Regions from separate parts of the Blautia sp. LMAG:36 genome, predicted to be linked through region 1. Evidence: predicted binding sites of a transcription regulator. Region 1 holds the regulator's gene; each other region holds the start of a gene.
The links. The regulator NrdR, encoded in region 1, represses ribonucleotide reductase genes. The targets are predictions, from matches to a motif close to CACAANATNTTGTG.
Positions count from the first base shown of each region.

Region 1 (10,604 bases):
CGGGAAGGCTTACAATATGAACCAGAAACTTTGAAAATGTAAGGAAAGGAATAATAGCAGTATGAATGAAGAAACACTGGAGATTTCTTTTGACCAGATAGAGAAAGAACGGGGGAAATATCTTCTGATAGATACCCGTGATAAAGTAACTGTAGAATATGGAATGATCCCGGGAGCAATCTCTGTTCCGGAACAGGAACTGGAAGAGCGGGCAGAAGAACTGAGGGGGGATAAGATACCGGTCCTTTACTGTACAAGAGGGCTTTTCAGCCAGGAGGGTGCAGAGATGCTCCGGGAAAAAGGAATTCCCGCACTGAGCCTGAAAGGTGGATATACAGGATGGCTTTTTCAGCAGATGCAGAAAGAATCCGGTAAAGAGAACAGTGAAGAAGAGGAAAATGATGCAATGGAACAGCGGCGGAAGGATATCGAGCTGAGTATCCGCAAAAAGTTCCATAAGCAGCTGTTTTCCAGATTTGCCAGGGGAATCAACGATTATGAGCTGGTGAAGCCGGGAGATAAGATAGCAGTCTGTATTTCCGGTGGTAAGGATTCCATGCTGATGGCCAAACTGTTCCAGGAACTGAAGCGTCATAACAAGTTTCCCTTTGAACTGGTGTTTCTTGTGATGGATCCGGGATATAATGAGGCAAACCGTGCGGTGATCGAGCACAATGCCAGGCTTCTCGGGATTCCGATCACAGTGTTTGAGACTGAGATCTTCGATGCGGTTTATAATATAGAAAAATCCCCATGCTATCTCTGTGCCCGTATGAGAAGGGGCTATCTTTACAGCAAGGCAAAGGAGCTTGGCTGCAACAAGATCGCTCTTGGACATCACTATGATGATGTGATCGAGACGATCCTGATGGGAATGCTTTACGGAGCGCAGGTACAGACTATGATGCCGAAGCTCCATAGTACAAATTTTGAGGGAATGCAGCTGATCCGTCCTATGTATCTGATCCGGGAGGCAGATATCAAACACTGGAGAGATTATAATGACCTTCATTTTATCCAGTGTGCATGTAAATTTACCGATACCTGTACTACCTGCCGTACAGATGGTACCAGTGTTTCCAAGAGAATGGAGATCAAGAATCTGATTGCAGAACTTAAGAAGGTAAATCCACATGTAGAAAGTAATATTTTCCGAAGTGTGGAAAATGTTAATCTTCATACAGTTATCGCATACAAAAAAGATGGAGTGAAACATTCTTTTCTGGAAGGGTATGAGGACTGACAGATATAAATAAAAGCTGCTCAGGCGTTAGCCCGGGCAGCTTTTACTTTTTCCCGCTGTTTGGTAAGATCATAATATTCATCAGAGATGATCCCGCGACTGGAAAGTGCTTCGTAGGTTTTCTGCTGTGCGGGGGTCATCTTCATTCCGATCGTGGAATTGACATCGGTCAGTACGCAGCTTGTTTTTTCTACCAGCCAGAAAAGTGCGGAATCATCATCGGGGATCATTTTCCAGATTTCGTTTTCTGTATATGGAAGAAGGGACATGAGAGTTTTTAAGTGTCCATCCTGGATCAGACGGTAATCCCCGTCCGGCATGATGATGCCATCGCCATAGAGTTCTTTTTTCTGTTCCATTTTCTGCAGAAGTTTTTCTGTGAGTTTCATGATCGGCTCCTTGATCTTTATTATTTCAACAGTTTTCAGGCACTGCTTTTTTATGAAGTTAAAAAAATAACAATCAGCGTCTATTGTATGAAGCGGCGACAAAAATGTCAAGAGGTTAAAAAGATTTTCGATGCTTATGAATGATTTTTGTTGTGCAATTTGTTTGCTTTTGTGAGGCTAAAGGTTAAAATTATGTAAAAATTATCGTAAAATAAGATCTTCTGTGGTATAATATGAATATTCAAAAAATTCAAGGAAGGACGATGCAGATGTTGAAAAACTGGAACCCGGAACAGATTCCGGAAAAAGAGGATATCAAAGTGCGTTTAAGCGCTGCAAGAACCAGATTATATGAATTGCAGATGGCTCTGAAAGAGCATAAGATTCCGGTGATCGTGCTGTTTGAAGGCTGGGGAGCTTCCGGAAAAGGAAGTACCATAAGTAAGGTGATCAAGAATATCGATCCTCGTTTCTTCAAAGTTGCGACTATGTCAGCACCTACAGAGGAAGACCTTCGGAAACCATTTCTTTACCGATATTTCAGGGAAATCCCGGAAGCGGGCAAGTTTACATTCCTGGATTCAGGATGGATGGATCAGACCTGTCGTGAACGTATGGATAAAAAGCTGAAGGGTGACAATTATTCAAAACGGATTGACAGTATCCGGAGATTTGAACGTCAGCTGACGGATAATGGATATGTACTCCTGAAATTTTTTATGCAGATCGACCGGAAAGAACAGGAAAAACGTATGGGCATCCTTCTGGAAAGCAAGGATACCAGATGGAGAGTCAATGAATATGATCTCTGGCAGAATGATCATTATAAGAAGTGCAGAAAGATTTTCGACCAGTATATGCAGGATACCAATACATCTGCGGCTCCATGGTATATTGTCGATGCCGGTGACCGGAAGTGGGCAGAACTGCAGGTACTGGAAACCATGATCAGCAATATAGAGGTTGCCATGGAAAACAGCAAACATGCAGTGCCGATCCTGCAGAATGTTTTTCCTCTGGTGGAGATGCCCAGATTAAGCGAGATTCCTCTGGATGGAAAAGAAGTGGGGGATGAAGAGTACAAGGCAGAGCTTAAGGAACTGCAGGCAAAGCTTGGAAGTCTGCATAACCGTCTTTACCGAAAAAGAGTGCCTGTGATCATCACCTATGAAGGCTGGGATGCTGCCGGAAAGGGAGGAAATATCAAGAGGATCACGGAGGCTCTTGATCCCCGTGGATTTGAGGTACATCCTATCGCAAGTCCGGAGCCTCATGAAAAAGCCCGTCATTATCTGTGGCGTTTCTGGACAAGGCTTCCCAAGGATGGTCACATTGCCATCTTTGACCGGACGTGGTACGGAAGAGTGATGGTAGAACGTCTGGAGGGCTTCTGCAGCGAGAATGACTGGAGACGTGCCTACAATGAGATCAATGAATTTGAGAAGGAGCTTTCTGACTGGGGCGCTGTGATCGTGAAATTCTGGGTCCACATTGATAAGGACACCCAGCTTGCCAGGTTCAACGACCGCCAGAGCAATCCGGAAAAACAGTGGAAGATCACGGATGAGGACTGGAGAAACCGTGAAAAATGGGATCAGTATGAAACAGCAGTAGATGAGATGCTTCAGAAAACCAGTACTGCTTATGCACCATGGCACATTCTGGAATCCGTAGATAAGAAATATGCAAGGCTGAAGGCGCTTCGGATCGTGATCGAAGAAATTGAGAAAGCGCTGAAATAAGAGATAAAAGCTGCGGCAGGATAACAGATATTCTGCTGCAGCTTTTTGTCTGAAGAGAGATGAATCAATTCCGGAGATAGTTTCGCATACTGCGAAGAGCATGTTTTTCCAGTCGGCTGACCTGAGCCTGGGAGATACCAATCTCATCAGCTACCTCCATTTGGGTTTTTCCCTCGTAGAAGCGGAGATCGATAATGTGACGTTCACGCTCTCCAAGCCGGTTCATGGCATCTCGAAGAGAAATATCCTCCACCCAGTTTTCTTCCAGGTTCTTTTTATCACTGATCTGATCCATAACATATAGGGTATCTCCGCCTTCGGAATACACGGGCTCAAAAAGGCTTACCGGGCTCTGGATCGCATCCATGGCATAGACGATCATTTCCTTGTCGATACCGATCTCATCAGCGATTTCTGCAATGGTAGGCTCTTTGAGATGCTGCCGCATATAGTTTTCCCGGGTATAGATGGTTTTGTAAGCGATATCCCGCAGAGAACGGCTGACCCGTATGCTGTTGTTATCACGGAGATATCTTCGGATCTCTCCGATGATCATGGGAACTGCATAGGTGGAAAATTTTACCTGAAGAGTGGTGTCGAAATTATCGATCGCTTTGATCAGGCCGATGCAGCCGATCTGAAAAAGGTCATCCGGATTTTCACTGCTGTTCTGAAAACGCCGGATCACGCTTAAAACAAGCCGCAGATTGCCTTTGATGTACAATTCCCTGGCTTCTTCATCGCCAGCTTTGATTCTTTTAAAGAGCTCCGCCTTTTCTTCCTGATCGAGAACGGGAAGGGTTGAGGTATTTACTCCGCAGATTTCAACTTTATTCAGTGCCATCTTAGAATCCTCCTTGTCTTGTCAGTACATTAAGATGATTCTCAGAGGGCGGTTGAAATATACTTTTTCAGGGAAAATATAAAAAATAAAGGGCCTTGACAATAAGGAGGTATTTATTCTCCGGACAGCAGTTTTTCATTACGGAAATCAACAAGGATGATATCTTCGCCGATCTGGCGGATGCAGTCCCATGGAATGGAATATTCATTTTCTTTGGAAAAACACCAGCAAAATTTTCCCGGTTCCGGCATGATCAGGGCTTTCAGACGTGCGGTTTCACAGCAGAATTCCACATCAAGAGGGCAGCCAAGACTGCGGCAGGTATGGATATTGATCACTTCTTTTTGTTTCAGCTCACAGATGCGCATAAATTCATCACCTGGTATGATTTTATGGAAAATCTGTAAAATTTATGCAAGTCCGATTATTGACACATTATGTGCATTTATTTTATAATAAAAACGAATTTAGTAATGATTTACTGATCCGGAAAGGGGGAGAGTTCCGTGAGATGTCCGTTCTGTAACCAGGATAATACAAGAGTTGTAGATTCCAGACCTGTAGAGGATACCAATTCCATCCGCCGCCGCCGTCTCTGTGATGCCTGCGGAAAGCGTTTTACAACTTATGAGAAGGTGGAAACGATTCCGCTGACTGTGATCAAGAAGGATCAGAACCGGGAAAGCTATAAACGTTCCAAGATCCAGGATGGTGTTCTTCGTGCCTGCTATAAGCGCCCCATTCCCATTGAGAGAGTGGAAGAGATGATCGATTCCATAGAAGGAGATATTTTCCGGTCAGAAGACCGTGAGATCAGCAGTACCAAGATCGGAGAGATCGTTATGGAGCATCTGAAGGATCTGGATGCGGTGGCGTATGTACGCTTTGCGTCTGTATACAGAGAGTTTAAAGATGTCAGTACCTTTATGGATGAGCTGAAGAAGCTGATCAATTAAGAGATTAAATGAATAGACCGCAAATGCAGGAGATTTCAGGCCGATTGTCAAAAGACAACCGGCCTTTTTTGAAACATGAATGTTCGATTTTTCAGAGATCGTAAAAGTGGATACAAAAAAACAGGAACCGCCTGGGAAAAATCCTCTGCGGTCCCTGCTATAAATATACATTAATGATTCAGGAAACTTAATTAAACAATACCCTGAGCTTTCATAGCGTCAACAACTTTTTCGAAGCCGGCGATGTTTGCACCTACAACATAGTTGTCTTCCATACCGTAACGTTTAGCAGCGTCATCAGCTTTGTGGAAGATATCGATCATGATGTTGTGGAGTTTCTCATCAACCTCTTCTCTTGTCCAGGAAAGTCTCATGGAGTTCTGGCTCATCTCAAGTGCAGATGTGGCAACACCGCCAGCGTTTGCGGCTTTACCAGGCATGAAGAGAACACCGTTCTCCTGAAGGTATGTTGTTGCATCAAGAGTAGTAGGCATGTTTGCACCTTCAACGACGTATTTGCAGCCATTTGCAACCAGTGTTTTAGCTCCGTCAAGACCAAGCTCGTTCTGAGTAGCGCATGGAAGGTAGATATCACATTTGATATTCCAGATGCCAAGTCCCTCAGTGTAGGTAGCACCCTCAACACGGTCTGCATATTCTTTGATACGTCCACGTTTTACTTCTTTGATATCCTTTACGACGTCAAGGTTGATTCCGTTCGGATCGTAGACATATCCGTTGGAGTCGTTCATTGCAACAACCTTGGCACCAAGCTGAGTAGCTTTCTCAACAGCGTAAATAGCTACATTACCGGAACCTGTTACAACGATTGTTTTTCCTTCTACAGAATCATTGTGAGCTTTGGCGATCTCGTTGAGCATGTATACAACACCGTAACCGGTAGCCTCTGTACGGATCAGGGAACCTCCGAAGGAAAGACCCTTTCCTGTAAGGACACCCTCATAAAGGCCACGGATTCTCTTATACTGTCCGAAGAGATAACCGATCTCACGTCCGCCGACACCGATGTCACCAGCCGGAACATCTGTATCTGCGCCGATATATTTGCAAAGCTCTGTCATAAAGCTCTGGCAGAATGCCATAACCTCTCTGTCAGATTTACCCTTAGGATCGAAGTTGGAGCCACCTTTTCCACCGCCGATCGGAAGGCCTGTAAGAGAGTTTTTAAAGGTCTGCTCAAAACCAAGGAATTTCAGGATACCCTGATTTACAGAAGGATGGAATCTTAAGCCGCCTTTGTATGGTCCGATGGCGCTGTTGAACTGAACACGATATCCCTTGTTAACCTGTACAGTTCCGTTATCATCGATCCACGGTACTTTGAAGGAGATGATCCTCTCTGGCTCTACAAGACGCTCAAGGATGGAAAGTTTACGATACTCTTCCTCATTTTTGTCAATTACGACTTTAAGGGAATCGAGAACTTCCTTAACTGCCTGATGGAATTCTGGCTCGCCAGGATTCTGTGCTACAACTCTTTCATAAACTTCTTCTGTGTAAGACATTGTTGTTTCCTCCTCATCACATATTAAATTGCGTTGAAAACTAAATTCGAGTGCTATTATACATTAACATGCTAAAAAAGGGAAGTGCTAAATTTGATTTTTTTAAATTTTTATTTCTTGCGTTGAAAGCCTAAATGTGAGATGATATAGAATAAATATTTTTTGACTATGAAATTAAAATGGTTAAATAATAGTGAAAATTAGAAGAGGAGTGGTTTTTATGAGAACATTCGGGAAATCATCAAAGCTTGACAACGTGCTGTACGATGTGCGCGGACCGGTTGTGGATGAGGCTGCCAGAATGGAAGAAGATGGAATGGAGATTCTGAAGCTGAATATTGGTAATCCGTATCCATTTGGGTTTTCAGCACCTCAGGAAGTGATCCTGGATATGCTGAGTAATGTTCGTACTTCCCAGGGATATTCCGATTCCAAGGGCATTTTTTCTGCAAGAAAAGCGATCATGCAGTATGCACAGCTTCGCGGGATCCCGGGAGTTACCATTAATGATATTTATACGGGAAATGGTGTCAGTGAACTGATCAACCTCTGTATGCAGGCGCTGCTTGATAACGGGGATGAGATCCTGATCCCGGCTCCGGATTATCCGCTGTGGACAGCTACTGCAACACTGGCAGGCGGAAATGTAGTTCATTATATCTGTGACGAACAGTCTGACTGGTATCCGGATATTGAGGATATCAAGAGCAAGATCACACCAAGGACCAAGGCGATCGTTATCATCAATCCCAATAACCCTACAGGTGCAGTATATCCGAAGGAGATCCTGGAACAGATTGCAGACATTGCAAGAGAAAATGAGCTGATCATCTTTTCTGATGAGATCTATGACCGTCTTGTTATGGATGGATATAAACATACATCGATTGCATCCCTTGCACCCGATGTGTTCTGTGTAACATTTTCAGGATTGTCCAAGTCTCATATGATCGCAGGTTTCCGCATCGGATGGATGATTTTAAGTGGTGCAAAAAGTAAGGCGAAGGGTTATATAGAGGGAATCAATATGCTCTCTTCCATGCGTCTCTGTTCAAATGTTCCGGCACAGTCCATTGTACAGACTGCACTTGGCGGATATCAGAGTGTCAATGAATATACGCAGCCGGGCGGACGTGTTTATGAGCAGAGAGACTTTATTTACAAGGCCCTGAATGATATTCCGGGAATTTCCGTTGTAAAACCACATGCGGCATTTTATATATTCCCGAAGATCGATACTGAGAAATTCAATATTTTCAATGATGAACAGTTTGCTTTGGATTTTCTTCATGAGAAACAGGTGCTTGTTGTTCCGGGCAAGGGATTCAACTGGAACCAGCCGGATCACTTCCGTATTGTTTATCTGCCGGATATCCGCCAGCTTGACAAGGCAATGAAGAAGATGAAAGAGTTCTTTGCTACATATAAGCAGGGCTGATCGCAGATAGACAAGAAGAGATTTGCGATCCGCATTCGCTGCCTGCTCATAACCGATAAACTGTAAAGCAGATATTCGGTTATATTTTCGGCATAGACCGGAACCGAAAAAAATGTTATAATATATCTGAAATATCCCGGCCAGCTACGCCGGGATATACAAATAAGACCAGAATTGCTTGAGAGGGGAATGAGGAGGGACCGTTATCGAACAGCAATAAAACAGAAATCGAAAGGGGAAATAACTGATGAGCAAATTCAACATGAAAGTGACACCTGAGATTGAGAAACTTACCCAGATCTGTCGTGAGAATGACAAACTGGATCTGTCTTTATATGGCAAATACGATGTCAAGCGAGGCTTGCGTGACCTGAATGGAAAGGGTGTCCTTGCAGGACTGACCCAGATCTCCAATGTCCAGGCAACGAAGATCGTGGACGGAAAAGAGGTTCCCTGCGCAGGTAAGCTTTCTTATCGCGGGTATGACATTAAGGATCTGACAAATGGTTTTATCAATGACCGGCGCTTCGGTTTTGAGGAAGTAACCTATCTGCTTCTTTTCGGAAAGCTTCCGGATCAGGAAGAACTGAATGGATTTTCCGGGATTCTTGCGAACCAGCGTATGCTTCCGCGGAATTTTGTAAGGGATGTCATTATGAAGGCACCATCCAGAGATATTATGAACGCTCTGTCAAGAAGCGTGCTGACACTTTATTCCTACGACAAAGACCCGGATAATATTGAACTGGAGAATGTGCTCCGTCAGTGTATCAACCTGATCAGCGTTTTCCCGCTGTTATCTGTTTATGCATATCAGGCCTATAACCACTATGAGAAAGGCGAGAGTCTTTATATCCATCAGCCTAAAAAGGAGCTTTCCACAGCTGAGAATATCCTGCGTCTGTTAAGACCGGATAAGAAGTATACGGCACTGGAGGCAGAGATCCTTGATATTGCTCTGATCCTTCATATGGAGCATGGCGGTGGTAATAACTCTACTTTTACTACACATGTGGTTTCCTCTTCCGGGACAGATACGTATTCTGCGATCGCGGCAGCACTAGGTTCTCTGAAAGGCCCGAAACACGGCGGTGCCAACATCAAAGTCGTAAAAATGTTTAACGATATGCGTAAACACGTACATGACTACAGTGATGAAGAGGAGATCAGTGCATACCTTAAGAAGCTTCTTCATAAAGAGGCCTTTGATAAACGTGGACTGATCTATGGTATGGGACATGCGATCTATTCTGTTTCAGATCCACGTGCAGAAGTCTTTAAAGGCTATGTGGAACAGCTTGCAAGAGAAAAGGGCAGAATGAAGGATTATCAGCTGTATGCTGCAGTAGAGCGTCTTGCACCAAAGGTTATCGCAGAGGAGCGTAAGATCTATAAGGGTGTCAGTGCCAATGTGGATTTTTACAGCGGATTTGTTTACAGCATGCTGGATCTGCCGCTGGAGCTTTACACACCGATGTTTGCTATTGCACGTATCGTAGGCTGGAGCGCACATCGTATGGAAGAGCTTATCAATGTGGATAAGATCATCCGTCCCGCATATAAGAATGTCCTTCCGGAAGCAGAGTATATTCCTCTTTGCGAGCGATAGGAAAGGACTGAGGTGGAATAGATGTTCAGATGCTTTTTTCCGGATGAATATCTGGATTCTGCGTATGGGATCGATTATGAGAAGCTTTACAGAGAAGGATACAGAGGGCTGCTCTTTGATATCGATAATACCATTGTTCCCCACGGTGCACCGGCAGATGACCGGGCAAAGAAACTGTTTGAAAAGCTGAGGGCTCTCGGGTTTCGATACTGCTTTGTATCCAATAACCAGAAACCTCGTGTGGAGCCCTTTGCCAAAGCAGTAGAGGGGGATTTTATAGAAAATGCCCATAAACCGGCTGTGAAAAATTATAAAAAAGCCTGCCAGGTGATCGGAATCGATCTTGACAGGACGATCTTTATAGGAGATCAGTTGTTTACGGATATTTATGGAGCAAAGAGAGCAGGGATCCGGACGATCCTTGTGAAACCGATTCATCCAAAAGAGGAGATCCAGATCGTACTGAAGCGATATCTGGAAAAAATAGTATTACATTTTTACCAAAAAGAGGAGGGAAAGAATTCATGAACCATATTGTAATCATCGGCTTTATGGGTTCAGGAAAGACACGAGTTGGAAAGAGACTGGCGAAGGACCTGGGGCTTCCGTTTATTGACGTGGACAGACTGATCGTGAAAAAAATGAACATGTCAGTAAAGGAGGTATTTGAACGCTTTGGAGAAGCATTTTACCGTGCGCTGGAGACTATGGCAGTCAAGGAACTGTCCACAGACAGCGAACGGAAGGTAATCTCTGTAAGTGCGGGATTGCCTCTTCAGGAGCAGAACCAGAAATATCTCCAGAGTATGGGAACGATCATCTATCTGAAGGGATCTGCTGCAACGTTGATCAAACGT
Region 1 covers NZ_NALB01000003.1:722,837-733,440, forward strand. The annotation lists gene CCC17_RS03540 (ATP-binding protein) at 62-1,243, shown strand; gene CCC17_RS03545 (hypothetical protein) at 1,264-1,632, opposite strand; gene pap (polyphosphate:AMP phosphotransferase) at 1,902-3,374, shown strand; gene sigG (RNA polymerase sporulation sigma factor SigG) at 3,439-4,218, opposite strand; gene CCC17_RS03560 (YlmC/YmxH family sporulation protein) at 4,332-4,586, opposite strand; gene nrdR (transcriptional regulator NrdR) at 4,725-5,174, shown strand; gene gdhA (NADP-specific glutamate dehydrogenase) at 5,366-6,700, opposite strand; gene CCC17_RS03575 (aminotransferase class I/II-fold pyridoxal phosphate-dependent enzyme) at 6,921-8,138, shown strand; gene CCC17_RS03580 (citrate/2-methylcitrate synthase) at 8,386-9,747, shown strand; gene CCC17_RS03585 (YqeG family HAD IIIA-type phosphatase) at 9,769-10,275, shown strand; gene CCC17_RS03590 (shikimate kinase) at 10,272-10,604, shown strand, end outside.

Region 2 (10,604 bases), 670 kb from region 1:
CGGACATGTCCTCCGTGCGAAGGTAGCCCAGCACCATCTCCACATACTGTTCAATGCGAAAAAGCTGTGCCAGGGACTCCCGGTTCTCCTCCGGCTCCTCCCGAATCAGCAGGCGTAGAGCAAAGATCGGCGTCTTGATCTGATGTGCCCACATAGTGTAGTAATCGGTCATTTCTTCCAGAGAACGCTGCCGTTCTGTCTCCGCACCCATCCGCATGCCGTCCAGTTTCCGGATGATATCCCTGTAAAGAAGCTCCACCTCATCGGTGGTCTCGCCCAGCCGGCCCAGATTAATCTCCGGAGCTTTTTCCACCAGGATTAAGTTCTGCACCTTCTGTCTGTAACAGGCATAACCGTATAAAAAAACGGCAGCTCCTGCTCCCAGCCACAGAACTGCCAGATAGACCGCCGCCTCCAGGGGAAGCTGGTACAGGCAGATCACTGCTGTCGACACAGCCGCCATAAAAACACAGGCGATGAAAAAAATTTTTGTCTGTTTTAAATATGCTCGAAATGATTCCATAAAAACCTCACACCATATATCCAAGACCTTTTCGCGTGATGATAAAATCCACAAGGCCTGCCGCCTCCAGTTTTTTGCGAAGGCGTGTAATGTTTACGGTCAGGGTGTTGTCATCCACAAAGCTGTCACTTTCCCACAGTTTTGTCATAATGGCATCTCTGGATACCGGTTTCCCTGCCTGGGAAAAAAGCAGTTCCAAGATACGCAGTTCATTTCTGGTCAGTTCTGTCTCCTCCCCGTTCCAGGTCAGTGTCGCTCTGGAAAGATTGAGAACCGCGCCTTTATGTTCCAGGACATTTCCCGGGTTTCCGAAGGAATAGGTTCTGCGGAGGATTGCCTGGATCTTGGCCACCAGTACGTCCATATCAAAAGGCTTGGCAATAAAGTCATCGGCTCCACGGCTCATGGCCATGACCATGTTCATGTTATCCGCTGCGGAGGAGATGAAGATCACCGGCACCTGGGAAACCTTTCGGATTTCCTCACACCAGTGAAAGCCATTATAAAATGGAAGTTTCAGATCCAGAAGAACAAGCTGAGGATCTTTCCCCGCAAATTCCTGCAGTATATTGGAAAAATCCTCAGCCAGAAAAACGTCATATCCCCAGGAACTGAGATGCTTTTTCAGAAGATTCGCGATTGTTTCGTCATCTTCTACAATAAAAATACGATACTTCATTCCTGTTTGTCCCTTTTATGCGATTGATTACGCCTCTGCTTCTCCATCCGGATCTACCAGGCGGTTCAGAACCTGGAATCCATTGTTACGGAGAACACTCTCTGCAACCAGAAGATCCTCACAGTGCATGATCGCTACCGGAACTTTCAGGCCTCTGTGGAAGAAGGTGTAGATGTAATGAAGGTTTACGTTGCTGTCGCCCATGACACTAAGAAGCTTGTCTAACCCACCGATCTCATCCTGAAGGTCTACCAAGATAGCCTGTGTGATACGAGTCATGTATCCATGCTCAGCCATGATCTCATCTGCTCTTTCCGGATTGTCGCATACCATACGGAAGTTTGCAAACTCCGGTGCGTCAAAGCAGCCGAAACCGTAGATATCGATCTGATTCTCTGCAAGAATCTTTGTAACTTTCTGAAGACTGCCTGGAGTGTTTTCTACGAAGACGATGTTCTGTTTTACCATAATAATTTTCCTCTTTTCTGTTATTCTTTTTTATTTTCTTTTTTTATTTTAGCATGAAATTTGGTGGAAGTGAATCCCTTCCCCAGCGGGGCCCTTCCGGGATGGAGCGTTTCGCGTATACATTCATACGTTAAAGCGTAACGCTTTTAATCATTAAATTTAGGTATAAGTATACCCATCTCGACATGAAATGTCAACCATCTTTTCCAGGCCCCAAATCTCAAACATAAAATATCATAACATAAAATTCCCAATATAAAAAAGGCCAGACACACATCCAACAGACATGCGTCCAGCCATCCATTTTTTACTTACAGTTATTTTGGCAAAAAACTCAATCCAACTCTTCGTCTACATACTTCTGTATATTAGAAGCATTCACATACTTCCTAACCTTCGCCCCGTCAGTAATGACAAGCGTCGGCGCCTGACGGATCCCATACTGCTTGACAAGCTCGGGATTCTGCTCAGCATCGATAATCTCCAGTTCTTCGCCTTCCAGCATTTTCTTTGCCATACGGCAGTTCGGACAAGTGCTAGTCGTAAAAAGATATTTATGAGTTTCTACAGGCTGGATCTCCACCTCGTCACCCTTCATGGTCATCACACTGGTGTGGACCTTTTTCAGCTGGGAATGGGTAATATCATAGAGGGTACGGTTCTTGTACTCCTGGGTCTTACCATCGTTCCAGTTCTGTACAGGGCGGTAATATCCTGTGATACGGCTGTAAACCTCAGCCTTCTTTCCACATTTCGGGCAGGTGAAATGCTCGCCGCTGATGTAGCCATGCTCCTGACATACGGAATAGGTCGGTGAGATGGTGTAATAGGGCAGGCGATAATTCTCTGCGATCTTACGTACCAGCGCTGCCGCTGCCTTCCAGTCCGGAAGCTTCTCCCCAAGGAATGCATGGAATACGGTTCCTGAAGTATACAGAGTCTGCAGATCGTCCTGAATATCCAGTGCGTCAAAAATATCCGCAGTGTAATCAACCGGCAGATGAGAGCTGTTTGTGTAATACGGAGTGTCGCCCTCTTTTCCTGCTGTTTTGATATCCGGATAACGGCTTCTGTCGTGTTTGGCAAGACGGTATGCAGTGGACTCTGCCGGTGTTGCCTCCAGGTTGAAAAGCTCTCCCGGATACTGCTCCTGATAGTCTGAAAGACGGCTTCTCATATGCTCCAGAACCTCTTTTGTAAACTTCTGGGTTTCCGGATCTGTCATGTCTTTTTTCAGCCAGCAGGCATTTAAGCCCGCTTCGTTCATTCCCACAAGACCGATGGTGGAAAAATGATTGTCAAAGCTTCCAAGATATCTCTTCGTGTACGGATACAGTCCCTCATCCAGAAGCCTACTGATCACATCTCTCTTGATATGAAGAGATCTTGCGGAGATATCCATCATGTGGTCCAGGCGCTGATAAAATTCCTTCGGCGTTCTGGAAAGGTATGCGATACGCGGCATATTGATGGTAACAACGCCTACAGAGCCTGTACTCTCACCGGAGCCAAAGAATCCCCCACTCTTTTTGCGGAGCTCACGGAGATCCAGGCGGAGGCGGCAGCACATGCTGCGGATGTCGCTTGGCTTCATATCACTGTTGATATAATTGGAAAAATACGGAGTACCGTACTTGGAAGTCATCTCAAAGAGAAGACGGTTGTTCTCGGTATCAGACCAGTCGAATTCCTTTGTGATGGAGTAGGTCGGGATCGGATACTGGAATCCACGTCCGTTGGCATCTCCCTCGATCATGGTCTCGATAAATGCCTTATTGACCATATCCATTTCTTTCTTACAGTCCTTATATTTGAAATCCATGTCCTTGCCGCCTACGATAGCCGGAAGCTCTGCAAGGTCGTCCGGAACGGTCCAGTCCAGTGTAATGTTGGAAAATGGTGCCTGAGTGCCCCAGCGGCTTGGAGTATTTACGCCATATACAAAGGACTCAATGCATTTCTTAACCTCCGGATAGGAAAGGTTGTCTGCCTTTACAAAAGGTGCCAGATAAGTATCAAAGGATGAAAATGCCTGTGCGCCCGCCCACTCGTTCTGCATGATACCCAGGAAATTTACCATCTGGTTGCAGAGTACACTTAAATGCTTTGCAGGTGCAGAAGTGATCTTACCCTCAATACCACCAAGTCCCTCTCGGATCAGCTGCTTCAGGGACCAGCCTGCACAGTAACCGGTCAGCATGGACAGATCATGGATATGGATATCTGCATTTCTGTGTGCATCTGCGATCTCGTTGTCGTAGATCTCAGACAGCCAGTAGTTTGCGGTAACTGCTCCGGAGTTGCTTAAGATCAGACCTCCTACAGAATAAGTAACCGTTGAGTTCTCCTTTACACGCCAGTCCTCAACCTTTACATAGCTGTTTACGATTTCTTTATAGTCAAGGATGGTGGATTTCATATTGCGGATCTTCTCACGCTGCTTACGATAAAGGATATACGCCTTGGCAACATCAGAATATCCGGCCTGGATCAGTACGTTCTCCACACTGTCCTGGATATCCTCAACAGAAATCCGGTTGTTCTCGATCTTATTCTGAAAATCCGCTGTAACACGAAGTCCCAGAAGATCGATCATATCCGAACTGTAATTCTTACCTTTGGCATCAAATGCCTTGTCAATTGCCGCGGTGATCTTCCCCATTTTAAATTCGTCTAATTCACCGTCTCTTTTTACTACCTGAAACATAAGAAAATGCCTCCCTCATGCATTTATTTATAAGCGGATATTCCATTCCGCCTCACTTGCCTGCTTACGAACACACTCCGTTTCACAATCTGTGTTCAAAGCGCTGTAGGCTTATTGTATCAGACACGCCTCTTTGCGTCAACATAAAAAGTACCATATATAGTGCCCGTTTTGTTCACGGTACTATATATGGTACTGAGTAGATATTTTAACATTATGTGACTTTCGGATAGATTTCCCGCGGAACTCTTGCTTTTACAGCAATCCCTCCTTCGGTATACTCTTCCGAAAGAAGCTGTCCATACTCACGGATCAGCTGGATCTGACCGGCCTCCGAATAAGGAAAAAGCCGTTCCATATAAATCTGTCCTTCTGCCAGTATCTCAGAAAGAAGCTGCTTAAATTCCTCAAGCCCCTCTCCTGTCCGTGCGGAAATCTTCAGCGTATGGTCTGCTCGGAGATCCCGAAAGCTCTCCCCGGAAACACGGTCCTGCTTGTTAAAAAGTGTGATCGTCTTTTTTCCCAGGGCACCAAGCTCTTTCAGGGTTTCATATACGATATGCATCTGCACCTCCGCCTGAGGATTGGATGCATCTACCACATGAATGATATAATCCGCATATTTGGCTTCCTCCAGAGTACTCTTGAAGGCTTCCACCAGATTGTGCGGAAGCTTGCGGATAAAGCCTACGGTATCCGTAAGAAGAAGCTGCTGTCCGTCATCCAGCGTCAGAAGACGGGTAGTCGGATCCAGTGTGGCAAACAGCTTATCCTCCGAAAGCACCGAGGCGCCTGTCAGTGTATTCAGAAGCGTTGACTTTCCTGCATTGGTATAACCGACAATGGCTGCTGTCTTCAGATTTCCCACAGCTCTTCTGGAACGGATCAGCTCTCTGTGCTTTTCCACCTGGGAAAGCTCCTGCTTCAGTGCGGAAATCCTGTTCCGGATCAGACGACGGTCTGTCTCCAGCTTTTTCTCACCAGGGCCTCTGGTTCCGATTCCTCCTCCAAGTCGCGAAAGAGAAGAACGTAGTCCCACAAGACGTGCAGACCGGTAACGAAGCTGTGCAAGCTCTACCTGGATCTTGCCTTCACTTGTGACGGCACGCTTCGCAAAAATGTCAAGGATCAGCAGGGTACGATCCATAACCTTGCACTCCAGCTCCCGCTCCAGATTATTCATCTGGGCAGGAGAAAGCTCATCGTCACAGATCACACCATTGGCATCCAGGGCATAGAGAAGACCTTTTACCTCTTCGATCTTGCCTTTTCCGATATAGGTACCCGGATGTACGGCCTCACGATTCTGAATGATCCTGCCTGCAACCGCCGCACCTGCCGTAGCCGCAAGTTCTCCAAGCTCATCCAGGGATTCCTCCATGTCATCCCCCCGATCTGCCTGGACACCGATCAGGATAACCCTGTCCTGTATTTCCTCAAAATATTCCATATCAGCCCTCCGAAGACGTTCTGGTTTTCAGGAAAGCCCGCTCTTTTTTTGCAGCGGAATCTTCAGGGAACATCTCAATATATTCCTGGACCTTGGTCAGTGCAGTAGCAAAATCCAGCTTTTTTTCATAGGCTACGATCTCATTGAACAGAAGACTCTGCATCTCGTCTGTGGTAGCTGTCGGAAGGCCTTTTGTGATGTTATCAAGAGCGGAATCATAATCTCCGCTTCGGATATCGCACAGTGCCAGACCATTATAGCCCTTGGCGGAATCACCCACTGCGGAAATATACTGCTTGTACATTGCCTGGGCATTTTCCACATCATCCTGGGCAAGATATACCATTCCCAGAAGAAGCAATGCTTCCGTATTATCCTTCTTGGTTGCTTCCAGAAGCTCTTTTTTTGCGTTGCTGTAGTCTTCCATATAATAGTAGACACGGCCTCTGTCACAGTGGTCCTGGGCATCCTTGGCCTCAGAAGAAAGAGCAGCTTCCAGATATCTGGTCCCGTCCGCTTCCATATCCTTGTCCAGATATGCCTCATAGATCTCGATCGCCATATCATAGGTGGAATCTTCTCCATAGGCCTGTTTGAAGTTAGATGCGGCTTCTTCGTAGGAATCCATGGCAAGGGCAACCTTTCCGGTGAGGAAATAACTGCCTGCATCCATGGAAAAATCTTCTCCAAGTGTCTGGCAGTCTGCCATGGCATCCTCGTATTTTCCAGACTTCAGCTCTGCAGTAGCCCGGTAGGACAGGATATCCTTACGAAGGCTTTTGCTTACTTTATCGCAGTTCAGAGCTTCCGTGAAGCTATTCACCGCATCCTCATATTTGCCAAGACGCAAGCTTGCGATACCTGCCCCGCGATAGGACTGTGCCAGCTTCACTCCGTTCTGGATAGAGCTCTGGTACTCCTCCAGGGCATACTTGTAGCTTCCCTGGGAAAGATCCTTTCCGGCCTGTTCATATATTTTTGTTTTTTCACTGCCACAGCCGCCCAGAAGCAAGACTCCTGTAACGGCTGCAAGAATCAATACGGTCTTTGTTTTTTTCATGGAATTCCTTATTCTACAACAAGCCCTTCGGCTTCCATCACATCAACAACACTATCTACATATTTATGGCAGAGATCATCCGTTCCCGCTTCTACCATAACACGGATCAGCGGCTCTGTACCACTCTCACGTACCAGGATACGTCCGTCATCACCAAGTGCCTCTGCGGCTGCCTCAATGGCTGCTTTTACCTTTTCGTTCTCCAGTGCTGTTTTCTTGTCGGAAACACGCACATTCCGGAGAAGCTGCGGATAAACCTTCATCTCCTTTGCAAGGTCGCAGAGTGTGGCCTTCTGATCCACACATGCCTCCATGATCATAAGAGAAGTCAGGATCCCGTCACCGGTAGCGGAATAGCGGCTGAAGATGATATGTCCGGACTGTTCACCACCGATACTGTAATTGTTTTCCATCATGTTCTCGGCAACGTATTTATCACCAACTGCAGTCTGCTCATAGTCGATGCCTTCACGCTCCAGAGACTTGTAAAGACCAAGATTGGACATAACGGTTGTTACAACTGTATTTCCGTTGAGCTGGCCTTTCTCTCTTAAATATTTGCCGCACACATACATGATCTTATCACCGTCAATGATGTTTCCGCGGTGGTCTACGGCGATACAGCGGTCTGCGTCACCATCGTATGCAAAACCGATATCCAGACCTTTATCTACCACGAACTGTCTCAGAACTTCAATGTGTGTGGAACCGCAGCCACGGTTGATGTTGGTTCCGTTTGGCTCATTGTTGATCACATAGGTTTTTGCACGAAGTGCGTCAAAAACGCTCTTGGCAATGGCGGATGAGCTTCCGTTGGAGCAATCCAGCCCAACCTTGATATTTTTGAAATCATGGCATGGGATAGAGATCAGATGTCCGATATAACGGTTTCTTCCGGATGCAAAATCCACAGTACAGCCGATATCTTCTCCGGTTGCCAGCGGAAGCTCCTCGATCTCGCCGTCCAGATATGCCTCGATACGTGCTTCAATATCTGCGGAAATCTTCTGTCCGTTCTCATTAAGGACCTTGATTCCATTATCATTAAACGGATTATGGCTTGCGGAAATCATGATACCGCAGTCAAAATCTTCTGTACGTACCACATAGGATACACTTGGAGTTGTGGTCACATGAAGCAGATAGGCATCTGCTCCGGATGCGGTAAGTCCTGCCGCAAGGGCATACTCAAACATGTAACTGCTTCTTCTTGTATCCTTGCCGATCACGATCTTCGCCTTGTGATCTCTGCCGTAATACCAGCCGAGATAACGTCCCACGCGAAATGCATGATCTGCTGTAAGTTTTACATTTGCTTCACCACGAAAACCATCTGTTCCGAAATATTTACCCATAATGTTCTCCTTTATTACTGATACAGTCCTTCCGGATAAACGCCGTCATCTGTAAGTTTTTTGAATGCAGCCTGTACAGATGCCTTATCCTCCTGATAAGTAACACCGAACCACTCGTCCTTTGTCTCAAGAACATCTACCGCTGCTTTTCCGGAATGGATCAGCTGGTCGATAAGCTCAGGAAGAAGATACTCTTTTTTGATGTCTCCCTCTTTGATCCCACCAAGGAACTCAACGAAGCCTTTCTCAAGGATCTCCATAAATTCCGGTGTCAGTCCCCACATATTCATGGAAACAAGGTTCTTTGTATCCAGTGTTTCTGCTGTACCATCGTCATTTCTTGTCTCTGCGCCGTCTGCTGTCTTGAAGATGTTATGTGTCTCTGTAACGCCCACAAGCTTGCCGTCCTCAATATGGCACACTCCTCTTGTGACGCTTCCGTTGTCACTTAATGTATTTCCAAGGCGGAAACCTGCCATGCAGATGTGCATCGGGCCATCCTGCGGATGATCCTGTACCAGGTAGTCATGCACCTTTACGTAGGCTTCTTTTCCGTAGTAGTCATCTGCATTGATCACAGCGAATGGCTCGGAAAGGACTTTCTTTGCTGCCAGTACAGCGTGTCCGGTTCCCCATGGCTTGGTACGGTCCGCCGGTTTTGTAAAATTGCCCGGAAGATCGTCGATCTCCTGGAATGCATAAGCAACTTCTGTAATGTTGGAGATACGGTCTCCGATCACTTTTTTGAATTCATCTTCAAGGTCTTTGCGGATGATAAATACGACCTTGTTGAATCCTGCCTCCAGTGCATCATGGATGGAATAGTCCATAATGATCTCGCCCTTCGGGCCTACCGGTGCAAGCTGCTTGATTCCTTTTCCAAAACGGCTGCCGATACCGGCTGCCATGATCACCAGTGCTGTCTTTTTCATTTTCGTTTCCTCCTGATTTATTATAATTTTTTGAACTCTGTAGCTGTAATCAGCGCTTACTCCTGTTCATTCAGCTTTGTCAGCTTTACTGCCTGGTCTGCTGCGATCAGACTGTCAATAATCTCATCTAGGTCTCCGTTAAGGATATTTTCCAGACGGTGAAGGGTAAGCTTGATCCTGTGGTCTGTTACACGTCCCTGAGGGAAGTTGTAGGTACGGATCTTCTCGGAGCGGTCACCTGTACCGATCTGGCTTCTCCTTGCCTCTGCCTCAGCGTCATGCTGCTTGGCAAGCTCCATCTCATACAGACGGGAACGGAGCACACGAAGTGCTTTATCCTTGTTCTTAAGCTGAGACTTCTCATCCTGGCAGGAAATCACGATTCCTGTAGGGATATGAGTAAGACGTACTGCGGAGTCTGTGGTGTTGACACACTGACCACCGTTTCCGGATGCACGGAACACATCGAATTTACACTCATTGAGATCCAGATGGAAATCAATTTCTTCTGCCTCCGGCATGATCGCTACCGTACAGGTAGAGGTATGGATCCTTCCGCCGGACTCTGTCTCCGGTACTCGCTGTACACGGTGAACACCGCTTTCGTATTTCAGTCTGGAATATGCACCCTCACCCTTGATCATGAAGGTAACCTCCTTAAAGCCGCCGATGCCGTTCTCATTGAGGCTGAGCATCTCGGTTTTCCAGCGGCGGGACTCCGCGTATTTCACATACATACGATAAATCTCTGCTGCAAAAAGTGCTGCCTCATCACCACCTGCACCTCCACGGATCTCAACGATAACGTTCTTGCTGTCGTTAGGGTCCTTCGGAAGAAGAAGGATCTTCAGTTCATGCTCCAGCTCCTCCACTCTCTTTTTTGCATCGGAAAGCTCTTCCTTCAGCATTTCACGCATCTCTTCGTCCTTCTCGCTCTCCAGCATGGAAAGACTGTCCTCGATGGTTTCCTTATTTTTCTTATATTCTTTATATGCGTCAACGATTGGCTGCAGGTCGCTCTGCTCCTTCATCAGCTTCTGAAAATGTGCCGGATCGTCGGTTACTCCCGGTTCTCCCAGCTCATTGAGAAGCTCTTCAAAACGTACCAGCAGATCATCCAGTTTATCAAACATGTATTTCCTCCTGTTTCTGTCCAAGCACCACACGGTCAAGGCCCGGCAGATCCTTTACGATCTGAACCCCGGTAAACCCGGCTGCTTTCATCATTGTACTGACTGCCTCACCCTGGGTGCAGCCGATTTCATACAGAAGCCATCCGCCTGGTTTCAGGTACCTTCCGGCCTCTGCTGTGATCTTTCTGTAAAAATAAAGCCCGTCTTCCATTCCGTCAAGGGCCTTCCTCGGATCATGAAGGCGGACTTCTTCCATCAGTGTTTCAATTTCTTCTGTTGCGATATAAGGCGGGTTTG
Region 2 covers NZ_NALB01000003.1:52,080-62,683, reverse strand. The annotation lists gene CCC17_RS00515 (sensor histidine kinase) at 1-523, opposite strand, end outside; gene CCC17_RS00510 (response regulator transcription factor) at 531-1,202, opposite strand; gene CCC17_RS00505 (ACT domain-containing protein) at 1,230-1,670, opposite strand; gene CCC17_RS00500 (ribonucleoside triphosphate reductase) at 2,005-4,377, opposite strand; gene hflX (GTPase HflX) at 4,592-5,827, opposite strand; gene CCC17_RS00490 (tetratricopeptide repeat protein) at 5,829-6,887, opposite strand; gene glmM (phosphoglucosamine mutase) at 6,896-8,242, opposite strand; gene CCC17_RS00480 (nucleotidyltransferase family protein) at 8,257-9,174, opposite strand; gene prfA (peptide chain release factor 1) at 9,231-10,307, opposite strand; gene prmC (peptide chain release factor N(5)-glutamine methyltransferase) at 10,300-10,604, opposite strand, start outside.
Region 2: the regulator NrdR is predicted to act here: its motif matches at 4,529-4,542, upstream of CCC17_RS00500 (ribonucleoside triphosphate reductase).

Region 3 (10,604 bases), 650 kb from region 1:
AATCCCTGGGTTCTGTGAAGCATCAGTCCCTGTGAGGAAACCTCCATAACGACCGCATCGCAGCCTGCTTCTACCATATCATGAAAATATTTCTGTACCATATAGGATTCCGGTGTCGTGTTGGCTGCCGGGATATGCTTCTCCCCGATAACAGCCTCGATGGTTCCGATCAGACCAACCTTATATCCGGCATTCTCAAGGATCGATTTCACCATATAGGTTGTAGTTGTTTTTCCTTTGGTTCCGGTGATACCGATGGTTTTGAGCTTTTCTGCCGGATGTCCGAACCATGCTGCTGAAATAAAAGCCATGGCGTAACGGGTATCCTCTACCTGGATCACTGTCACATCCTCCGGTGCCTCCACCGCTTCTTCCACGATGAGTGTCTTCGCACCCTTTGCCACAACATCAGGTATAAATTTATGTCCATCCACGACCGCACCTCTGATGCAGATAAAAAGGCTCCCTTCTTCTACTTTGCGGGAATCATATACAACAGAAGAAACCTCCTGCTCTGTACTTCCCTGAAGGCATTTGTATTCAAGATGTTCCAATAAGGATAAAAGATTCATTTTTCTCCTCCATCTTCCCTTTTTCCGGTCTGACGGCAGCACACCGGAGGCGGGAAATATACTGTTCTTATTTTCTGTACATACCATATAGAATAGCACACCTCCCCCCTGTTTTCAACGTTTCTTTGAGGTACGGCCGCCTTGTAAAATATCAGCTTGTTACTGTTCACTCCGTTCTCAGTAACATCAGCTTTTTCCATAAATATCCGCATATTTTTTCCGGAGCCAGATGCCGCCCAGCACAGTCACCAAAGCTGTCACTGCCAGAAGCGTCCACAAATCCCTCCTGGTATCATCTCCGGTCTTCGGATGTGTGGACGCAGTTCTTGCCATCTGTATCTGACCGGAAGCCGGACCCTGGTCATCTCCCTGCAAAGGCAGCCCTTCTTCCGGCGTAATAGCCACCTCTCCTTTTACCATGACAGAAGCGGAGGCCTCCATCAATCGCTCTCCGGTTTCCTGGCTTGTGACCGTCACCTGGTTAAAAAGCTTCTGATCCGCTGTTTTTCCCGGGATCTTCACCACAGCCTGAAGAGAAACTGCCTCTCCCGGCGGGATCTGTTGGATCATTGCCTTTGTACGGCTGCTGTTGAGCGTTACACCTTCCTGCTCCAGAAACTGTGCATGGATCCCTGCTGCCTGAAAGCGCTCCGTTCCCACAACCGAATGAAGCGTTTTTTCACCGGTATTCACGATACAGATCTGATAGGTCACAGTCTCACCCGGTGCAGCGGTTTCTTTGTCTGCAGTTTTCTTTACAGAAAGATCCGCCTTCAGTGCCTCCAGACCATTTATAGTGGAAGCGTTCTTCCGGATCACCTCCTCCACTCTGTCCTTCACCCTGGCCTCTGCTTCCACCTGGTGCTCCAGATCTTTTTCCTGTTCATCCAGAAGCGGCGCCTGTACATAAAAGCTCCTGCTCTCTCCGGCTTTTAATTCTGCAAATTCCGCCACAGCCCCTTCTGTTAGAAGGCCTTCTGCATCTTCCCACAGCTGCCGGATCTTAGGGCATGAAAGGCTGCTGGTCAGACGGATATCTGCAAGATCCAGCTTTCCGGTATTGGCTATCTCTACCTGATAACGGATGGTCTGCCCTGCTTTCATTTTTTTATTCTGTGCAATTACCGACAATTCCATATCAGCCTCAGCAGCCTCCACGTCCAACATAGGCGAGATCCCCTCTGCGATCACCAGCTTTTCCCCGTTTTCTTCTGTCATGAGAAAGGTTCCCGCACCGGTACAGTCCTTCTGAAGCGGTTCCTCCTGAATCACAGGATAACTGCTTTTCTCTGCCGGAAAACGGTATTCCTGCCGCAGGATCAGCGGGATACGGAAAAAAATCTCATCCTGCCCGTTCTGCTCCACGTTCAGCACGCTTTCCAGCTTTGTGATCTCTGTAGCTTCACCGCTCTGGCTCCTTACAGAAATCTGCTGTGCAGCCATATTTTTCGGGACAGAATCCGTTTCCGGAACAAAATACTCCGAAATATACGTGACCAGCGTCAGCTTTTGCGTCTCCTCAAACTCACCTTCCTCTTCATTCCCTACATTTTCCCCTCCGGTCGACGTTCCTTCCGGTGTGAGCGGACCCGTTTTCTCCTGCTCTTCATCCTCCGGCTGTACTGTTTCCCCGGATGCCAGCTGCTCCACGTGCTCATATCCTTCCTCCATTTCTATTCCGATTCCTTCCACAACCTTATCCACCGGCAATTCCTGTTCTGCCTTCTCTTCCTGCTGCAAGTCATCCTCCGGCAGCTCCGGCTCTGGCTCCTTTTCCTGCTGCCAATCATCCTCCGGCAGCTCCTGCTCTGGCTCCTTTTCCTGCTGCAAGTCATCCTCCGGCAGCTCCTGTTCTGACTCCTTTTCCTGTTCCACCGATGGATCTTCAATCTTATGAAATTCATCGTCCCACTTCTCATTTTTCTCCTTATCCTCCGAAAACCTTCTCCCGGACAGCCATTCATTCAGGCCGCGAATCCGGATTCCAAGCTCCGCCTGTCCGGATTCTATGTCTTTCCAGAACACACTCTGATCGATAAACGGTGCCTGTCCCGGCAAAAAATCTGCTCCCAGAGTCAGCTTCGGTTCTATTGTTCCCCCCAGCATGGCTCCTGCCAGCACTGTCACAATTCCGGCTTTCTTCATCTGTTTCCATATTCTGTTTTTCATGGCTCTTCCTCATTTCTGCCTGATCTGGCATTTCTTATACACATGTTTTTTTTACAGAAGCTTACTTTTCCACAGACAAAGGCATCCCTCCCCGGCAAATGGTGCATGATCAATATTTTTTTCGATAAAATAAAATGGATTTCTGCATCGAAACGATGCGTGAACAGATCCCGCAGAATGCAGGATTAAGACTTTTTCAATGTATCACATTTTCAGACCATGCGCAACCGGATATAAAAATTATAAAGTTTGTTTAAACTTTCTTTATAAATTTTCCATTTCTTTTAGATTAACGACATATTTTAAACATATTTTCTCTATATAATAGGTGTTGGATAGATGAAAAAACACTCTCTATCTCCCCCCTCAAAAAATAGTAGGAATCAAACCGTCTGACTGGATCAGGCGGTTTTTCCTGTCTCGGAAAACACTCGATTTTCTATTGCATTTCCCACATAGGTCTTTTATAATAAAATATAATACTCGTGCATCGTTTTCGATGTACTCGTTACTGAATACAGTAACTGATTTCATTCCAATTTTTAAGAGAAACGAGGTATTTCCTATGAGCGAAAAAACCGTAGTAGTTGCATTAGGCCACCGGGCACTTGGCACCACACTTCCAGAGCAAAAAACAGCTACAAAACTCGCAGCGAAGGTAATCGCAGATCTGGTAGAGGAGGGAACCCGCGTAGTGATCTCCCACAGCAACGGTCCGCAGGTAGGGATGATCCACACCGCAATGAATGAATTCGGTAAGGCACATCCTGATTATACATTTGCACCAATGTCCGTATGTTCCGCCATGAGCCAGGGTTATATCGGCTATGACCTTCAGAACGCCATCCGTGCTGAGCTTATCTCCAGAGGGATCTACAAACCGGTCAGCACAGTTCTGACACAGGTTGTCATCGATCCATACGATGAAGCATTTGCAGAGCCGGAGAAGATCATTGGACGTGTTCTTAACGCAGAAGAGGCCGAAGCTGAAGAAGAAAAAGGAAACTTTGTCACAAAGGTGGGCGAGGGCCAGTACAGACGTATCCTTGCAGCACCGAAGCCACAGAAGATCGTAGAGATTGAAACCGTAAAGGTCCTCTCTGCAGCAGAGCAGATCGTCATTGCCGCAGGCGGTGGCGGAATCCCGGTTCTTGAGCAGGGAACTCAGCTGAATGGTGCCAGCGCCATCATCGAGAAAGACCTGGCAGCAGGACTTCTTGCAGAAGAACTGAACGCTGACACTCTGATGATCCTTACAAGCGTCGAGAAAGTAAGCCTTGACCACAATACGGATCACGAATCTTATCTGGATACTATTTCCACAGAAGATGCCAAGAAATATATTGCCGGCAAACAGTTTGCGGCAGGCTCCATGCTTCCTAAGATCGAAGCAGGTGTTTCCTTCGTGGAGAAGGGAACCGGACGCCGTACCATCATCACAGACATGGCCCATGCAAAAGACGGCTACCGTGAGAAGACCGGAACTATCATTAAATGATCATTTTACGGACTCAGAATACAAAGTGAACTATAAAACTTCACTTTACATAAAAATATCCCGCAGACGGCTGCTGGTCTTACCGGCAGCTCTGCGGGATATTTTTATATTATCTGGCTGTCCGATCACTGTTCCACAGTTGATCGGACAGCTAGCATTTACATAGATTTTCGCTCAGCGATCTCAGCCATCTTCGCCTCATTCAGGCGGGTATCTCCATGGACACGGCTGTAGGAAAGATATCCGTTCATACGGTCGATCTTGGTCAGGTTTCTGGAACCGCAGACAGGGCATACATCCATCTCCAGTTCCTCATGACCACAATCGTCACAGTATGCAAGAGAAAGGTTCACTCCCTCATAATATCCCAGATCCATGGCTCTGCGGATCAGTGTACGGATAGCTTCCTTATTGTAGCCGATCGGATAACGTACATACTGAATCTTACCGCCATTGCAGAGCTCCCAGAAACGTCCCTCCAGATCCTGTTTCTCGATCGGAGTCACATCCTCTGTTACATGGCAGTGGAAGCTGTTGCTCACATATGGTCTGTCAGAAACGCCCTCAATGATTCCATACATCTTACGGAACTGCTCTACCTGCAGGCCACAAAGACTCTCTGCCGGTGTTCCGTAGATCGCATAAAGATAACCATCTTCCTTCTTGTACTGATTTACCTTGTCATTGATATATTTCAAGACCTCCAGAGCAAACGCCCCATCCTCGGCAATGGATTTGCCATTGTAAAGTTCCTGAAGCTCATTTAACGCTGTGATACCGAAGGAAGCTGTCATAGGCTTCAGGATCTTGCCAATCTTTTCATTCGGTTTCAGATGTCCGCCGTAGAAACCGCCTTCACAATATGCAAGCGGGTTGGTGGATGCACGCATCTGTCCCAGATATTCGTAAGTGCGAATATGCAGGTTACGGATCATTTCCAGATAGAAATCCAGAACCTCATAAAAATCTCTGCTCTCCGCTCTGGCTTTTGCAAGGATCATCGGAAGATGAAGGCTTACCGCACCAATGTTAAAACGTCCCACAAAAACAGGCGTATCATTCTCATCCGCCGGCTCCATACCGCCACGCTCATACCACGGACTTAAGAAAGCACGGCATCCCATCGGGCTGATGACCTTCTTGTATTTCCTGTACATACTGGAAATATAGCCTGCGCCGGACATAGACAGCCAGTCCGGATACATGGTTTTGGAGGAACACTCCACACCAGCCTCAAAAATATCCTCACAGCACTTTCCTGGACCATGGATCTCTTTGTCATAAAGGAATACGATCTTCGGGAAAAGTACCGGTTTCTTGTGTCCGGCCTTACCCTGTCCTCCCTGATGGACCTCAAGAAGGGAAATCGTACACATCTTCTCAAACTGCTCGGTTCCGAGACCAAGTGTCACCGTAACAAACGGATAATCACCTCTGGAAGAACCGACGGTATTCAGCTTGTACTCAATTCCCTGCCAGCCCTGGTCATAATCCCTGCGGACCTTATCAAGAGCATACTCAATAGCTCTCTCCTCACGGCCACTCCAGCTCTCGTCCGAGTATTTCATAAATTCGGAAATATATTTATCATAGCTCTTCTTTGCATACGGTGCCAGGATCTTATCAACCTCCGGCACTGTAAAGCCACCATACTGCTGTGCTGCTGTACTGAGAATGATATCCCCCATAACATCAAAGGCTGTATCCAGAGTCTTCGGCTCGTTATACCAGACATTACCCATCTCAAAACCGCCACTTAAAACAGCTGCCACATCGAACAGACAGCAATTCATGGTATCCAGACGTGCAGACTGGTCATGAATATAAATGTAGCCGTCCTTACATGCCTGAAGCTCATTACGGTTCATAAAAAACTTCCGATAGAGTTCCTTGTTCAGCTCATTAAAGATCAGGCTTCGTTTCGTGGCAACAAGGGCGCTGTCTGTATTGGCATTACTTTTATCACCGATATAACGGATCGCCTGACTCTTGGTATAGACATCATCCATCATATGGATAAAATCCAGCTTGTAATTCCGATAATCACGGTAGCTCTTGGCAACTGCCGGATTCACACGCTCCAGAGCCCCCTCCACGATATTGTGCATCTCCTGGATCTCAATCTCATTCTTTCCAAGGGAATCCGCATGCTCCTGGGCAAAACGGCAGATAAAATCCTTCTCCTCGTCTGAAAAAGTATAAAGAATACGCTCTGCGGATTTGTTCACGGCAGCCACGATCTTCTGCGGATTAAACTCCTCTCTTGTCCCGTCTTTCTTGATCACATATAACATTTCTCATCCCTCCCTGTGCTATATATAAGTCGCTATGCAAATACTATATATAGTACCTATATCCTCTATATATTGTTTTTCATCTATATGTTGTGCTAGGCATGAGTATAACACAGCTGAGGAGAAAAGAAAAGGGATATTTCTGTATACACGAAAATACAGACACTTAGCACTGCCTGATCTCACTGCAGAAATATTCTCACAAATTCGTTCCGATCCAGTCTGCAATAAAATCCCATAATTTCGGAAGCAGCATGGCCAGTGTCACTATAAACCATATGATCCAGCCTGCCCCGCTGCTTTTCTGATCTTTTTTTTGCTGTTTTTTTCCCTGATCTAAAACTTCTGCACGATTTCTGCCCACCGTTGTTTTATTCCTGGTATTAACTGCCGCTGCAGTCTTACGTCCGGCTGCTGCACCTGTATTCCGGCTTCCGGTTAGATTCCGATTCAAATCGGTATTGCGGCTTGCATTCGTATTCCGGTTTGCGTTCGTATTCCGGTTTACGTTTCCGTTATGTTGTGTTGTTTGATCAGCATCCTGTCCATACTGCCGCATCATATCCCGCACTTTGGCGGAAGCATGTTTATAATGTATCTCACGGGGCTCATTCAGATGATATAACACCTCATCATTTCTGTAAGGCATCCCACATAATGAACACCTGCCATTTACAACCTTACCCCCACAAACCTGACACCTTTGACCTGCCATAAGCTCCCTCCATTCTATCCGTTAAAACGGATATTTATATTTCCATCGTAAACATAAGCATTCTTTTTTCAGTATATCACACCAGGCATTTAATACCCAGTATTTTTCTACGATACCCCAAAAGTCTTCCCCTCTCATTATATTGCCACTCCACCCATTTTCTGTTATAATACCCCACAGAGCAATAAGCCTAAAAATCATCAGGAGGAGCCGATAATGAATACAATCACAATCCCCGCAACCTATCATGCAGACCTGAACCTCCATGACACACAGATTGCGATCAAAACAGTAAAAGATTTCTTCCAGCAGACACTCTCACAGAAGCTGAACCTTCTTCGAGTATCCGCTCCAACATTTGTAGCACCGGAATCCGGCCTTAACGACAACCTTAATGGTGTAGAGCGCCCGGTAAGCTTTGATATCAAGGCTATCGAAGGAAGCAACGCCGAGATCGTACACTCCCTTGCCAAATGGAAACGCTACGCACTGAAAAAATACGGATTTTCTCACGGAGAAGGTCTTTACACAGATATGGTAGCCATCCGCCGGGATGAAGATCTGGACAATATCCACTCTGTTTACGTAGACCAGTGGGACTGGGAAAAGATCATCTCCAAAGAAGAACGTTCCATGGAGACTCTCAAGGAAACCGTACGCACCATTTACAGTGTCCTTCGTAAAACCGAGAAATACATGGCTGTACAGTATGACTACATCGAGGAGATCCTTCCAAAGGATATCTTTTTTATCACAACTCAGGAGCTTCTTGACATGTATCCGGACTGCACACCGAAGGAACGTGAATATCGAATCACCCGTGAAAAGGGTGCTGTCTTCCTTATGAAAGTCGGCAAAACCCTCACCAACGGCGAGCGCCACGACGGACGTGCCCCGGACTATGATGACTGGGAACTGAACGGTGATATCCTCGTATACTATCCGGTACTTGACATTGCCCTTGAGCTTTCCTCAATGGGAATCCGTGTTGACGAGGACGCACTTGACCGCCAGCTCACCGAAGCAGGCTGTGATGACCGAAGAGAGCTTCCATTCCAGAAAGCAATCCTGAACAAAGAGCTTCCGTACACCATCGGTGGTGGTATCGGACAGTCTAGGATCTGTATGTTCTTCCTTCGTAAAGCACACATCGGAGAAGTACATGTCTCTCTCTGGCCGAAGGAGATCACAGATGCTGCAGAGACACACGGACTTCAGCTTCTCTAAAACAGCCTACAGATTTATTTATAATTTTTGCGGAAATGAGGTAATAACGTGAACATTCTGTTTTTTCTGATTCCCAAAAGCGAAGTAGCCTACATCTTTGAGGATGAAACTCTTCGCCAGACCCTTGAAAAAATGGAGCACCGCAAGTACTCCTGCATTCCTATCCTCACCATGGACGGCAAATATCTCGGCACCATCTCAGAGGGAGATCTCCTCTGGGGCATGCGCCGTGCAGATATCCACGACATCAAGGAAACAGAAGGAATCCCGATCATGGCGATTCCACGCCGTGCCACCTACAAACCGGTCCATGCAGATTCCAATATGGAAGATCTCCTGGATCGTGCCATTAATCAGAACTTCGTACCGGTGGTAGATGACCAGGGCTCCTTCATCGGGATCATAACCAGAAAATCTATCATCAAATACTGTTACAACGAAATAAAAGCCGCACAAAAAACTGCCGGTGAAGAAATCCACTGAGCAGCGGAAAGAAAAAAGATTTTTTTGCAACTAGCACTACAAAAAACGGATGCTTTATCTCCTGCAGCATTTCCACAGGAGGATAAAGCATCCGTTTTTAATATTCTTATATTTATAATGTCATTATAATGTCTTTGAAAGAAACTCTCGAAGTCTCTTATTCTTTGGATTTGCAAAAAATTCCTTAGGAGAATTTTCTTCCTGGATCTTTCCTTCATCAATGAAGAGGACTCTGGTTGCCACCTCGCGGGCAAAGCCCATCTCATGAGTTACCACAACCATGGTCATGCCGGATCTTGCAAGCTCCTGCATCAGTTCCAGGACCTCTCCTACCATCTCCGGATCAAGAGCAGATGTAGGCTCATCAAACAGCATCACGTCCGGGTTCATGGCAAGAGATCTTGCAATGGCGATACGCTGCTTCTGACCGCCGGAAAGCATGTCCGGATAGGAATCTGCCTTATCCGGAAGACCTACTCGCTCCAGAAGCTCCAGTGCCGTTTTTTCAGCCTCTTCCTTACTCATAAGATTCAGAGTCACAGGTGCGAGCATAATGTTCTCTTTTACTGTCTTATGTGGAAAAAGATTAAACTGCTGGAATACCATTCCGATCTTCTGACGATGACGGTTGATATCCACCTTGGAATCTGTGATGTCGGTTCCCTCAAAGAGGATTTTTCCCCCGGTCGGCTCCTCAAGGAGATTCAGGGAACGGAGGAATGTAGATTTACCACAGCCGGATGGTCCGATAATGGCTACTACTTCACCTCTGCGGATCTGTGTGGTGATCCCGTTGAGAACCTGATTGCCGCCATAGGCCTTTTCAAGTCCCTGTACATCCAGAAGCACTTCATTACTTACGCTCATTGGTTCTCAGCCTCCTTTCAAGTCTTCCTACCAGATAGGTAAGGAAGCAAACGATCACAAGATAGATCGCAGCTACTACCAGCAGCGGGAACAGTGCACTGTAGGTCTGGCTTCGGATAATGTCTCCGCCACGGGTCAGATCCATAAGTCCGATATAACCACTGATGGATGTCTCCTTCAAAAGTACGATCAGCTCGTTTCCAAGGGCCGGCAGGATGTTCTTGACCGCCTGCGGAAGAATGATCTTGATCATAGTCTGTGTATAGTTAAGACCCAGGCTCCGTCCTGCCTCAAACTGTCCCTGATCAATAGACATGATACCGGAACGGACGATCTCAGCCACGTATGCAGCAGAGTTCATACCAAAGGCGATAATGGCAACAACTATCTTACCCGGATCTATGGTTGCAAAAATAACATAAAATACGATCAGCAGCTGTACCATCGTTGGGGTGCCACGGATCACAGTCAGATAAACACGACAGATCACATTAAGGATCTTAAGCTTACCTGTCTTATCATGTGTAGAACGGACAATAGCAATGACAAATCCCAGAAAAATACCAAGAAGTACAGCAAAAAAAGTAATGATGATGGTATTTTTCAGACCGGACAAAATGAACTGCCAGCGATTGTCGTCCAGAAAGTTAAACTGAAACTGTTCAATAAGACTCAAAATTTCCACCCTTTCCAAAACTACAGGTTCCGAAATCCGGAAAACATACCCGGATATCCGGAACCTGATCATTCGCTACTGAACCCTGCAACGAATATCTGTT
Region 3 covers NZ_NALB01000003.1:69,560-80,163, reverse strand. The annotation lists gene CCC17_RS00595 (UDP-N-acetylmuramoyl-L-alanyl-D-glutamate--2,6-diaminopimelate ligase) at 1-572, opposite strand, end outside; gene CCC17_RS00590 (hypothetical protein) at 569-772, opposite strand; gene CCC17_RS00585 (hypothetical protein) at 759-2,741, opposite strand; gene arcC (carbamate kinase) at 3,307-4,239, shown strand; gene nrdD (anaerobic ribonucleoside-triphosphate reductase) at 4,398-6,533, opposite strand; gene CCC17_RS00570 (hypothetical protein) at 6,733-7,248, opposite strand; gene asnA (aspartate--ammonia ligase) at 7,465-8,475, shown strand; gene CCC17_RS00560 (CBS domain-containing protein) at 8,524-8,958, shown strand; gene CCC17_RS00555 (amino acid ABC transporter ATP-binding protein) at 9,082-9,825, opposite strand; gene CCC17_RS00550 (amino acid ABC transporter permease) at 9,812-10,504, opposite strand.
Region 3: the regulator NrdR is predicted to act here: its motif matches at 6,575-6,588, upstream of nrdD (anaerobic ribonucleoside-triphosphate reductase).